2 regions of the Thalassospira sp. MIT121401 genome follow, and region 2 is predicted to be linked to the other one. Evidence: predicted binding sites of a transcription regulator. Region 2 holds the regulator's gene; the other holds the start of a gene.
What was found. The regulator PhoB, encoded in region 2, activates phosphate uptake and scavenging genes when phosphate is short. The targets are predictions, from matches to a motif close to TNTCATAAAACTGTCA.
Positions count from the first base shown of each region.

Region 1: SIB88_RS15405 (DUF2794 domain-containing protein) is a predicted target of PhoB. The motif match lies at 2,494-2,509, and genes of this name have one in related genera.

Region 1 covers NZ_CP138926.1:3,335,539-3,340,950, reverse strand. Annotated here, with positions in the region: gene SIB88_RS15415 (glucose/quinate/shikimate family membrane-bound PQQ-dependent dehydrogenase) at 1-1,219, shown strand, start outside; gene SIB88_RS15410 (tetratricopeptide repeat protein) at 1,285-2,049, opposite strand; gene SIB88_RS15405 (DUF2794 domain-containing protein) at 2,085-2,441, opposite strand; gene SIB88_RS15400 (hypothetical protein) at 2,613-3,038, opposite strand; gene SIB88_RS15395 (tetratricopeptide repeat protein) at 3,567-4,217, shown strand; gene SIB88_RS15390 (PQQ-like beta-propeller repeat protein) at 4,286-5,412, shown strand, end outside.
Region 2 covers NZ_CP138926.1:940,047-945,458, reverse strand. Annotated here, with positions in the region: gene SIB88_RS04195 (cation:proton antiporter) at 101-2,170, shown strand; gene phoB (phosphate regulon transcriptional regulator PhoB) at 2,286-2,984, opposite strand; gene phoU (phosphate signaling complex protein PhoU) at 3,002-3,724, opposite strand; gene pstB (phosphate ABC transporter ATP-binding protein PstB) at 3,747-4,550, opposite strand; gene pstA (phosphate ABC transporter permease PstA) at 4,552-5,412, opposite strand, start outside.

The DNA.
Region 1 (5,412 bases), 2.2 Mb from region 2:
TTCCGGAAATCCGGAACAAACCGAACCGATCCCGGATGATCAGACCTATACCGCCAATTCACCAAACAGCTGGTCTGTTTCAAGTGCGGACGAGAAACTTGGCATGATCTATGTGCCGCTGGGGAACAAGGTTCCCGATCAGTTGGGCATGAACCGCGATGAAAATGTGGAAACCTATTCATCGTCGATTGTGGCGCTCAGCCTTGAAACGGGGCAGGTGCAGTGGGTGCGCCAGACGGTGCATCATGATCTTTGGGACATGGATGTGCCTGCACAGCCGGCCTTGCTTGATATCACGACACCAGACGGGGAAACCGTTCCCGCACTGGTCGGGCCGACCAAACAGGGCGATATCTATGTTCTTGATCGTCGTACCGGCGATCCGATCATTCCGGTAACCGAGGTGCCGGCACCTGGTGGGGCCATTCCCGAAGATCACACAGCACCGACCCAACCGGTATCGGGGCTGACATTCATGCCCGAACCGCTTACGGGCAAGGATATGTGGGGCATTACCCTGTTTGATCAGCTGGCATGTCGTATTGCGTTCCATCGTTTGAAATATGAAGGGCGCTATACGCCGCCGTCGCTGGAAGGGACGCTTGTCTATCCCGGCAATTTCGGAACATTCAACTGGGGCAGTGTCGCCGTTGATCCCGAACGCCAGATCATGTTCGGCATGCCGACCTATCTTGCCTTTACATCGCGCCTGATCCCGCGTGATGCCGTTCCGCCGCGCGGCAGCGAAAAGGCCAGTGAAATGGGCATTAACCGAAATGAAGGTGCCCCTTATGCCGTGGAAATGGGACCGTTCCTGTCACCGCTTGGTATTCCGTGTCAGGCACCGCCGTGGGGTTATGTGGCCGGTGCTGATCTGCGCACGGGCGAGATTGCCTATAAGCATAAAAACGGCACGGTCGAAGACATGACCCCGCTACCCTTGCCGTTCGAAGTTGGTGTGCCGGGGATTGGTGGTCCGATCCTGACCAAGGGTGGTGTTGCCTTCCTTGGGGCCGCGGTTGACAACTATTTCCGTGCCTATGATGCCACCAATGGCAATCAGCTCTGGGAAGCCCGTCTTCCGGCGGGCGGTCAGTCAACACCGATGACCTATGAAACCGATGATGGCACGCAATATGTGCTGATCGTTGCCGGTGGTCATGGTTCGATTGGCACCAAGCCGGGCGATTATGTGATTGCCTACAAGCTTCCGAAATAGGATCACGCGGGCACCTGTTTTGCAGGTGCCCGTTTCTTATGTGCCGGCAAGTCCAAGCTGATCACTTACCAGGGCACTTCACCGGCAAGGCGTTTTTCGACCTGCTGAATTTCGTCGATGCTTAATCTTGGTTCCAATGCGTCTATGGCCGACTGGGGATCAAGTGGTTCGGCCTCGTTGGCGCCTTCGGGAAAGGTCATCGGCCCGTTTGCGGAACGGCGCAGCCAGTAATAGGCATCGGCAAGATTTTGTGGCACACCCCAGCCACGTTCAAGCAATGCGCCATACATGAACTGGGCGGCGTGATTGTTGGCCTTGGCGCCGATTTCAAAATAGTGGGCGGCTTCGATGAAGTTTTGCCGTGCGCCGCGCCCATGGAAATATTGTGTGCCGATCAAATAGGCCGCATCGCCGTTTTCCGGATCGGTTTTCAGCGCGCGTTTGAAATATTCGGTGGCACGAAACTGGTCATAATGCAGGCCGTGGCCGTTAAAATAGAGAAGCCCGATATAATAGATCGCGCCCCCATGATTGGTGCGTGCGGCCTTTTTGAACCACTTTGCCGCGTTCTGATAGTCGGGTTGGCCCAGATCCCCGCGATAATACAGCAATCCCAGCGCATATTGCGCATAGGGATCATCCTTTTGCGCGGCCGATCGCCAGTAGTCTTGGGCCTGTTCAAAATCACCGGACCGATAGGCATAATAGCCGGTCTGGTAGTCGCGGCTCATTTGGCGCGCCTGTCCGGGGTGGGGGATGGCCGCAAAGCTTATGCCGATCAGGGCCGCAATCATCAGCCGTCTGACCAGCTTCAAGGCAGAAGGACGCACGTTCTTATCTTTGTCCGCTGTTATGAAGAAGGGTGTCAGGAATTGTTTTTAAACAGCGGAACGACCTTGCGCGCACGCTTTTCGATGGCCTCTAGCACGTTGCTGATATCGGAACTTTGTTTGATCCGCTCGCCACTGTGAAGCGCGAGATACTGGCCGGCATTCTTGTGTTCGCTGCCCAGCTTGATCACGGTGAAAAGCGGTGTTTCGTGTGTGGAACGAAAGATCGAAAACATTGCCATCCCGTCCAGATGGTCGATCGCATAATCGCGCCAGGCGCCGCTTGCAACCTGACGGGAATAGGTATTCATGAGCCGCATCAGTTCGGACCGGTCAAAATGCACAAAGCTTTTGGCTTTGCGGTATTTTGCCAAATCGAACAGTGTTCCCATGTGATTCTCCGGCAATGTGGTCGTCTGGCTGTTACAATCCGGGAACGGAAAATGACAGCCATATGACACGGTAGCGTGGATTGCCTTGCGTCTCAAGTTGCAATGGACAAAAACCGGTTCACACTATTTGTGACCGGTTTGATTATCCCAGATAATTCAGTGAATTATGCCCTAGAGGCTGCGCGAACGGGTCGGCGGCCAGTCAACGGTTTGTGCCCCGGTGTTATAGGGATCGGGCGTACGATAGCAACTGACAGCGGCCAGGGTGCGATAGCAATAAAGCGGCGTTTCCGGTACCGGGTCCTTTTTGCAATAGGACTTGCCGTCAATTTTGCGAATGGTTGAGCAATCCTGACCGGTTGAAAGCGAAACCATATGGTCAATCAGGGTTTTGTCGGTGTTGATGATGCTGACAACGTCAAAGGCAAGATACCATTCCCCGCCGGTAAACAGGCTGGTCCCGACAACATCGGACATGGTGGTGCTACAGCCTGATACCCCGGTTCCAAGCAAAGTGGCAAACAGCCCGGCCAGTATGCGCTGTCGAATGACGCGCTTGGCATCCTGTCGGTTTTGAACCTTTTGACGACGTTTCATGGTGTCTCCGTCCATCCACCGGGCAAATTTGACCGGTGACAGTGTGAAATCTGTTCCCTTGGATTTATCAAAGCAATCACTGTGCCGAATTGCCCAAAGGAAGGATCATTTTTGTCATATGGGCGGTGGCGGGTTTGTTTTCAGGGGCTTTTGCCTGCATTGCTGCGCGATATGCAGGATCCGGCGTGCGGTCAAGCATTCGCGCACATCGGCGCAAGAGCGGCGATATCGTGCCGATGCGTGGGAATAATGGCGCTGGCAGGCAATTCTTACCGCTTTAGGGAATGAAATTGAAACCGCGCCGCGTTTTTGCCGCAAATTCAGTCTTTGTTACCCGATCACGGGGCTGACAAAGACGCCCGGATCGGGTTGAAAAACGGCAATGGGGCAAAATAATCGACCGAATGCCCGGATTGGCTTTGTGCAGACTTGACCCCTTGCGTGCTGGCGCGTTAAATCCTTGCCAGAATTAATTCAGATAAGCGGGCAGGTTGCCCGCTTTATTGTGACCGGATTGGAGCCGTTTTCGTGGTTGATATTTTCCAGGAAGTCGAAGAAGACCTGAAGCGCGAACGCACAGAAGAGCTGTGGCGCAAATACGGGAAATATGTCATCGGCACTGCTGCTGTGATTGTTTTGGGTGTTGCCGGGCGTGAAGGCTGGAAAACCTATGAGCACAGCACCAGCATCGAAAATGGTACCCGCCTTGCCAATGCTGTTGAACTGGCAAATGCCGGTGAAGACAAACAGGATGCCGCCCTTGAGGCGCTTGATGCGATCATCGCCGAAGGCAATGCCGGTTTTGTTGCATTGGGCCATTTCCAGAAAGCGGCTGTTTATCTGCGCGCTGGTGCGACCCCGTCGGCTGTGACCGAACTTGAAGCGGTTGCCGGCAATTCCGACATCGATCAGGTTTATCGTGACCTAGCCGTTGTTCAGATTGCCATGAACAGCGCCAATGAAACCAATGCCCAGGAACTGATCACCCGGCTTGAGCCGATCGCGGTTCCGGAAAACACCTGGTATTACTCGGCGCGCGAAATGATTGCGCTGCTGCATATTGCCGCGGGTGAAATCGATGCGGCCAAGCCGCTTCTGACCGAAATTGCCGACGATAACGAAGCACCGTCGGGCATGCGCGCACGGGCAAGTGAACTTCTCAAGGCCGTTGGTGCCTAACTGCGACCAGCAAGGTTGGCCGGGTTTCCCGGCCACCGTGATGACAGCTTGAATCAGGGGAAACGGTTTTGACCACACGCGGTATTAAGTCACTTCTGTGCGTTATGGGGATGACGGGCCTTTTGGCCGGGTGTTCGGGTTGGCTTGGCGGCACCGAAGAGCCGCCATTGCCCGGGGAACGCATTTCGGTTCTGGCCCTGCAAAGCACGGTTCAACCTGATATCGATCTGTCTGATCAGCGTGTTGTTCTTCCGGAACCCGAACCGATGGTCGACTGGCCTCAGAATGGTGGCATTCCAAGCCATGCCTTGCACCATGTCGGTCTGGATAATGATGTTCTTAAGCAGGACTGGTCGATTGATATCGGCGAAGGTTCGATGGATGACAACCTTCTGCTTAATCAGGCAATCATTGCACGTGGCGTGATCTTTACCATTGATGCCAGTGCGGAAGTCCGTGCCTTTGCGGCCAATTCGGGAAAACGAATCTGGTCGCTTGAACTGGCACCGGAAGACGAAGAAGACAGCACGCTTCTGGGCGGCGGTCTGGCCTATGAGGGCGGTATTATCTATGCCACCACCGGCTTTGCCGAAATCATTGCCATTGATGCGCCAAGTGCCACGGTTCTGTGGCGCACCCAGGTCAGCGCCCCGATGCGGTCTGCGCCGACCGTCCGTGGTGGTCGTGTCTTTGCCATCACTGTTGATAACCAGACCATCGCGCTCAATGCCTTGACCGGGGAAACGCTTTGGAACCATCGCGGTGCAGCCGAGGGTGCGGCCTTTATCGGTGGTGCCAGCCCGGCGGTGGATCAGGGCGTTGTGATTTCGGCCTATTCGACCGGCGAGATGTATGCGCTGCGTGTGGAAAACGGTCAGGTGATCTGGTCTGATGCTCTTGCCGGGGCCGGGCGCACCGATGCCGTTTCGGCAATCGCTGATATCCGCGGTCTTCCGGTGATTGATAATGACCTTGTGATTGCCACAAGCAACTCGGGCCTGACGGTTGCGATTGACCTTCGGACCGGCTATCGCGTCTGGGAACTTGAGGCCGGTGGCATCCAGTCACCATGGGTGGCCGGCGATTACGTATACCTGCTAACCAATACAAATGATCTGATTGCCTTGCGTCGGAAGACCGGACAGGTTAAATGGGTGACGGTTCTGCCACGTTTTGTCGATCCCGAAGACCAGGA
Region 2 (5,412 bases):
GCATCGTCAAATTTCCACAGGACGATACCGTTCAATTCCGCTATCCTGATCATCTCGTTGTTTTCAAATATTTATCTGCTTTGCCGGATCGATTCTGACCATGCATCACAGCGTTCTGTTCGAGCTGTTCCTGATCCTTGCTGCGGCTGTGGTTGCAGTACCCATCGCGCATCGTTTGCGCGCCAATTCGATTATCGGTTTTCTGATCGGCGGATTTTGCATCGGGCCATTCGGGTTTGGACTGATTACCGAACGCGAAGACATTTCCACAGTTGCCGAACTGGGGGTTGTCTTTCTGCTGTTCATGATCGGGCTTGAACTGTCGCGCGAACGATTGCGCGTCATTGGCGGGCGGTTTGCCGCACTCGGCCTGTTGCAGATCCTGGTTTCAATGGCTGCGATCATGGGCGTTCTGGCGCTACTTGATCTGCCATTGGCAGCATCCCTTGTTATTGCCGGTGCGCTTGCCCTGTCATCAACCGCGATCATCCTGAAACAGTTGTCCGATGACCGACAGCTCAATACCCGTTTCGGGCGGGCCGCCCTTGCAATCCTTCTGGTCCAGGACGTGGCGGTTGGTCCGTTCCTGATCATGGTTCAGGCGGCGGGCAATGCCGGCACCGAAACCAGCCCGTGGATCAGTATTCTTCTTGGCTTCGGTTCTGTCGCCCTGCTTCTGGTCGCAGGACGATATCTTTTGCCGCATCTGTTTCGGTATATCGCGTCGCTTAAAAACCCGGAACTGTTTGCGATTGGCACCCTGTTCGTTGTTCTTGCCGCCAGCACCCTGACCGAGGTTTCCGGACTTTCGATGGCACTTGGCGCGTTCATTGCCGGTGTAATGCTGGCCGAAACCGAATTCCGTCATCAGATCGAAGCCGATATCGCGCCATTCCGTGGCGTTTTCCTGTCGCTGTTCTTTATGTCGGTCGGGATGTCGGTCAATGCCAATGTTGTCTATGAACAGTTTGGCAGTGTGCTGCTGTGGCTGATTGCATTGCTTGTCATCAAGACGGCCGTTCTGTTTGTCTTGTCCTTGGCGATCCGGTTCGAACGGGGTTCGGCCCTTCGTGTTGCGATGAGCCTGGCAGCAGGCGGTGAATTTGCATTCGTCATGTTTGCACTGGCGGCCCAGAATGGTGCAATTCCGCGCGATCTTGCTGCGATGCTGATCCCGGTGGTTGCCTTGTCGATGGCATTAACACCGACCCTAATCAATCTTGGCCACCGGATCGAGGAAAAGCTGCATCCCAAGGAAGACGACCAGCTTGGCCCGATCTCGGATGAAACCGAAGGCATCCACCAGCATGTTCTGGTCATCGGCAGCGGGCGTGTTGGCCGGGTTCTGGCGCGTCTTTTGAAAACCCGCGATATTCCGTTCATTGTTCTCGACAGTGATGCCCAACAGGTTTCGCGCGGCCGTGCAGAGGGACTTCCCGTATTCTTTGCCGATGGATCGCGCCCGGAAACATTCCGCGCCGCCCACACCGATGAAGCGCGCATTGCGGTTGTTGCCATGGGTAACCCGCATGCAACCGAAAAGACCGTTGCGCTTCTACGTCAGCATTATCCGCATCTCAAGATCTTTGCCCGCGCCCAGGACATCACCCATATTGGCCCGCTATCGCGCAGCGGGGCCGATGCGGCAATTCCCGAAGTACTGGAAACCGGCCTTCGGCTTTCGGATCATGTGCTGTCGGCCTGTGACGTGCCACAAGAAGACATTGATGCCGAAATCGCCAAGTTCCGGCGCGCCGACATGCTGTTGATGAACGAACTGGCGCCAAGGACCCAGCGTAAAAAAGCCCCGGAACCGGCACAAACAGCACCGGCATCAGACGTCGCACCAGCGACAACACCATCTGCGGCATCTGCGTCCCCGGCGACCGCGAAAACAACAAAGGCATCCGGCACGGCTGCGCAAACCGCAAAACCCAAACCGACGGCAAAGAAACCTGCGTCGCGTGCCACGCCAAAGAAAACAACCGCGCGCAAGGTTGCGACAAAACCCGCCGCAACCAAAACAACGTCGGGCAAAACAACGTCGGGCAAAACCACACCGGCCAAAAAAGCAGCGCCCCGCAAACCGGCGACAAAGACAGCGTCATCAGACAAACTGGCTACATCCCGGTCAGGCCGCACCACACGCGGCAAAACTAAAGACAGCTAAATGCAAAACCCCCGCTGCCTGTGGCAACGGGGGTTTTGTTTGATCTGATTGTCAGGATTTTTCCGACGAGCCATCCAACCAGCCAGCCAGCAGCCCGGCCTTGTGGCCGGATCAATCAGGCCGCAGTTTCCGAGTCCAGCGCATAGCCGGCCGCCCGAACCGTCCGGATGATGTCGCGGGTACCTTTGACATCATTCAGGGCCTTGCGCAGGCGGCGGATATGCACATCAACTGTACGGGTTTCGACATAAATGTTCGGTCCCCAAACAGCATTCAAAAGCTGCTCGCGGGAGAAAACACGCCCCGGATGTTCAAGGAAGTAGCGCAGAAGACGAAATTCGGTCGGACCAAGGTGGATGGCCTTGCCATTGCGGCTGACGCGATGGGCGGCAAGATCCATTTCGATATCGGAATAGACCAACTGCCCTTGTGGTTGCGCCGGACCGGATCGGCGCAGAAGTGCGCGAATACGTGCCAGCAATTCGCCAATCGCGAACGGTTTGGTGACATAGTCATCAGCACCGGTATCAAGCCCGCGAATGCGATCCCCTTCTTCGCCGCGCGCAGTCACCATGATGACCGGCAAATCCCGGCTTTCGGGCTTGCGGCGGATCTGACGGCAAACCTCAATCCCCGACATGACCGGCAACATCCAGTCCAGAAGGACAAGATCAACATGCGTTTCAGCAAGAATTTTCAACGCTTCGTCACCGTCACCGGCTTCGACAACCTGCATCCCCTCACGTTCGAGGTTGTAGCGCAACATGGTTACGATTGCAGCTTCGTCCTCGACGATAAGAACCGTTGGGTCCATCTTCCTATGCTCCAGTGTCACTCATTCGGTTCGACAACAGCAAAGTTCGCTGCATCATTTTTTGGCCGGTCGATTGCCGGCAGGTCTTCGCCCTTGATCCGGTAATAGATCGTTTCGGCGATGTTGGTGGCATGATCGCCAATACGTTCGATGTTCTTGGCGATGAACAGCATGTGGGTCGATGCCGTAATGTTGCGCGGATCTTCCATCATGTAGGTCAGCAATTCGCGGAACAGCGAATTGTACATGTCATCGACTTCCTGATCGCGCGCCCAGACGCGTTCCGCCTTTTCGGCGTCACCTTCGATATAGGCGTCGAGAACATCCTTGATGATTTCCTGGGCCAGCTTGCCCATGTTCGGGATCACCTGAACCGGACGGATCGGCGGGATCTGGTTCAGGACCTGGGCACGTTTGGCAATGTTCTTGGCCAAATCACCAATACGCTCAAGATCATTGGACAGCTTAAGCGCCGTCACGACCTGACGCAGGTCATCAGCCATCGGCTGGCGCAGGGCCAGAAGACGGACCGCAAAGTCCTGCACTTCCTGTTCAAGAACATCGATACGATGGTCTGAAAGAATGACTTTTTCAGCCAGTTCCGAGTCACGCTTTACAATAGAGCGGATCGCAGAGATCAGCTGACTTTCTGCAAGCCCGCCCATCTGCGAGATGATGTTGTTCAGACGGGTCAGTTCCTCGTCGAACGAACTCACGATATGTGTTTTGTCGTCAGCCATTTATGCGTTCTCCTCGTATCGCTTAACCAAAGCGACCGGTAATGTAACCCTTGGTGCGGTCGTCTTTCGGGTTGGTGAAGATCTGATCGGTTTCACCAACTTCTACCAGCTTGCCAAGGTGGAAAAATGCGGTCCGCTGCGATACACGCGCAGCCTGCTGCATGGAGTGCGTCACGATCACGATCGTGTAGTTCGAACGCAGTTCGTCAATCAGCTCTTCGACCTTTGCCGTTGCGATCGGATCAAGTGCCGAGCACGGCTCGTCCATCAAAATGACTTCCGGACTGACCGCGACCGCACGTGCGATGCAAAGACGCTGCTGCTGACCACCCGAAAGACCGGTAGCGGGCGATTGCAGGCGATCTTTTACTTCCTTGAGAAGACCGGCACGCTCAAGCGAGGTCATGACAATTTCATCAAGTTCGTCACGCGAATTGACCAGCCCATGAATACGCGGGCCATAGGCCACGTTGTCATAGATCGATTTCGGGAACGGGTTCGGTTTCTGGAACACCATCCCGATACGCGCGCGCAACTGAACAACGTCGATCCGCTTGTCATAGATATCGCGGCCATCAAGGGTCACCTTGCCATTGATGGTCACACCATCAATCGTGTCATTCATGCGGTTCATGCACCGCAGGAAGGTCGACTTGCCACAACCCGACGGGCCGATCAAAGCGGTAACCTGACGTTCGACGATATCCAGATTGACATCGAACAGCGCCTGGTTGTCGCTATAGAAAAGATTAAGGTCACGTGCCGTCATTTTCGGGCTTGCGACCGACGGCTCTGCCGTCATTGCGCTCTGGGATACAGCAGCCATTTTACCACTTCCGTTCAAATTTTTTGCGCAGATACACAGCCAGTCCATTCATCAGGATCAGGAAGGCCAGCAACACCATAATCGCTGCCGAGGTTTTCTCGACAAAGGCACGTTCCGGGCTGTCTGCCCAAAGATAGATCTGGACCGGCAGAACCGTTGCCGGATCAAGTGCACCACCCGGGATATCAACGATGAAGGCAACCATGCCGATCATCAAAAGCGGTGCCGTTTCACCAAGTGCCTGTGCCATCCCAATGATCGTCCCGGTCAGAATGCCCGGCATCGCCAGCGGCAGCACATGGTGGGTTACGGTCTGAACCGGCGAGGCACCAAGACCAAGGGCCGCCTGGCGGATTGACGGCGGAACCGCCTTGATCGCTGCACGCGACGCAATGATGATGGTCGGCAAGGTCATGAGTGCGAGCGTCAAGCCACCGACAACCGGGGCCGAACGCGGCAGATGCATGACATTGAGATAGACCTCCAGACCAAGCAGACCGAACACAATCGACGGCACAGCAGCAAGGTTGTTGATATTGACTTCGACAATTGTCGTGAACCGGTTCTTCGGTGCGAATTCCTCAAGATAGACCGCCGCAAGAACCCCGATCGGGAAGGACAGGGCCAAGGTCACAAGCAGGGTATAGAATGACCCGACAGCCGCCCCCCAGATACCGGCAAGTTCCGGCTCGCGGGAGTCACCACTGGTAAAGAAGCGGGCATGGAACTGCTTTTCGACCGCACCGTCTTCGACCAGCGCATTGTACCATCCGATTTCCTGGTCATTGAGACGACGGCTGCTTTCATCAACTTCGGCATCGATATAGCCTTTGTTGAGCATGTCGAAATCATCACCGGAAAT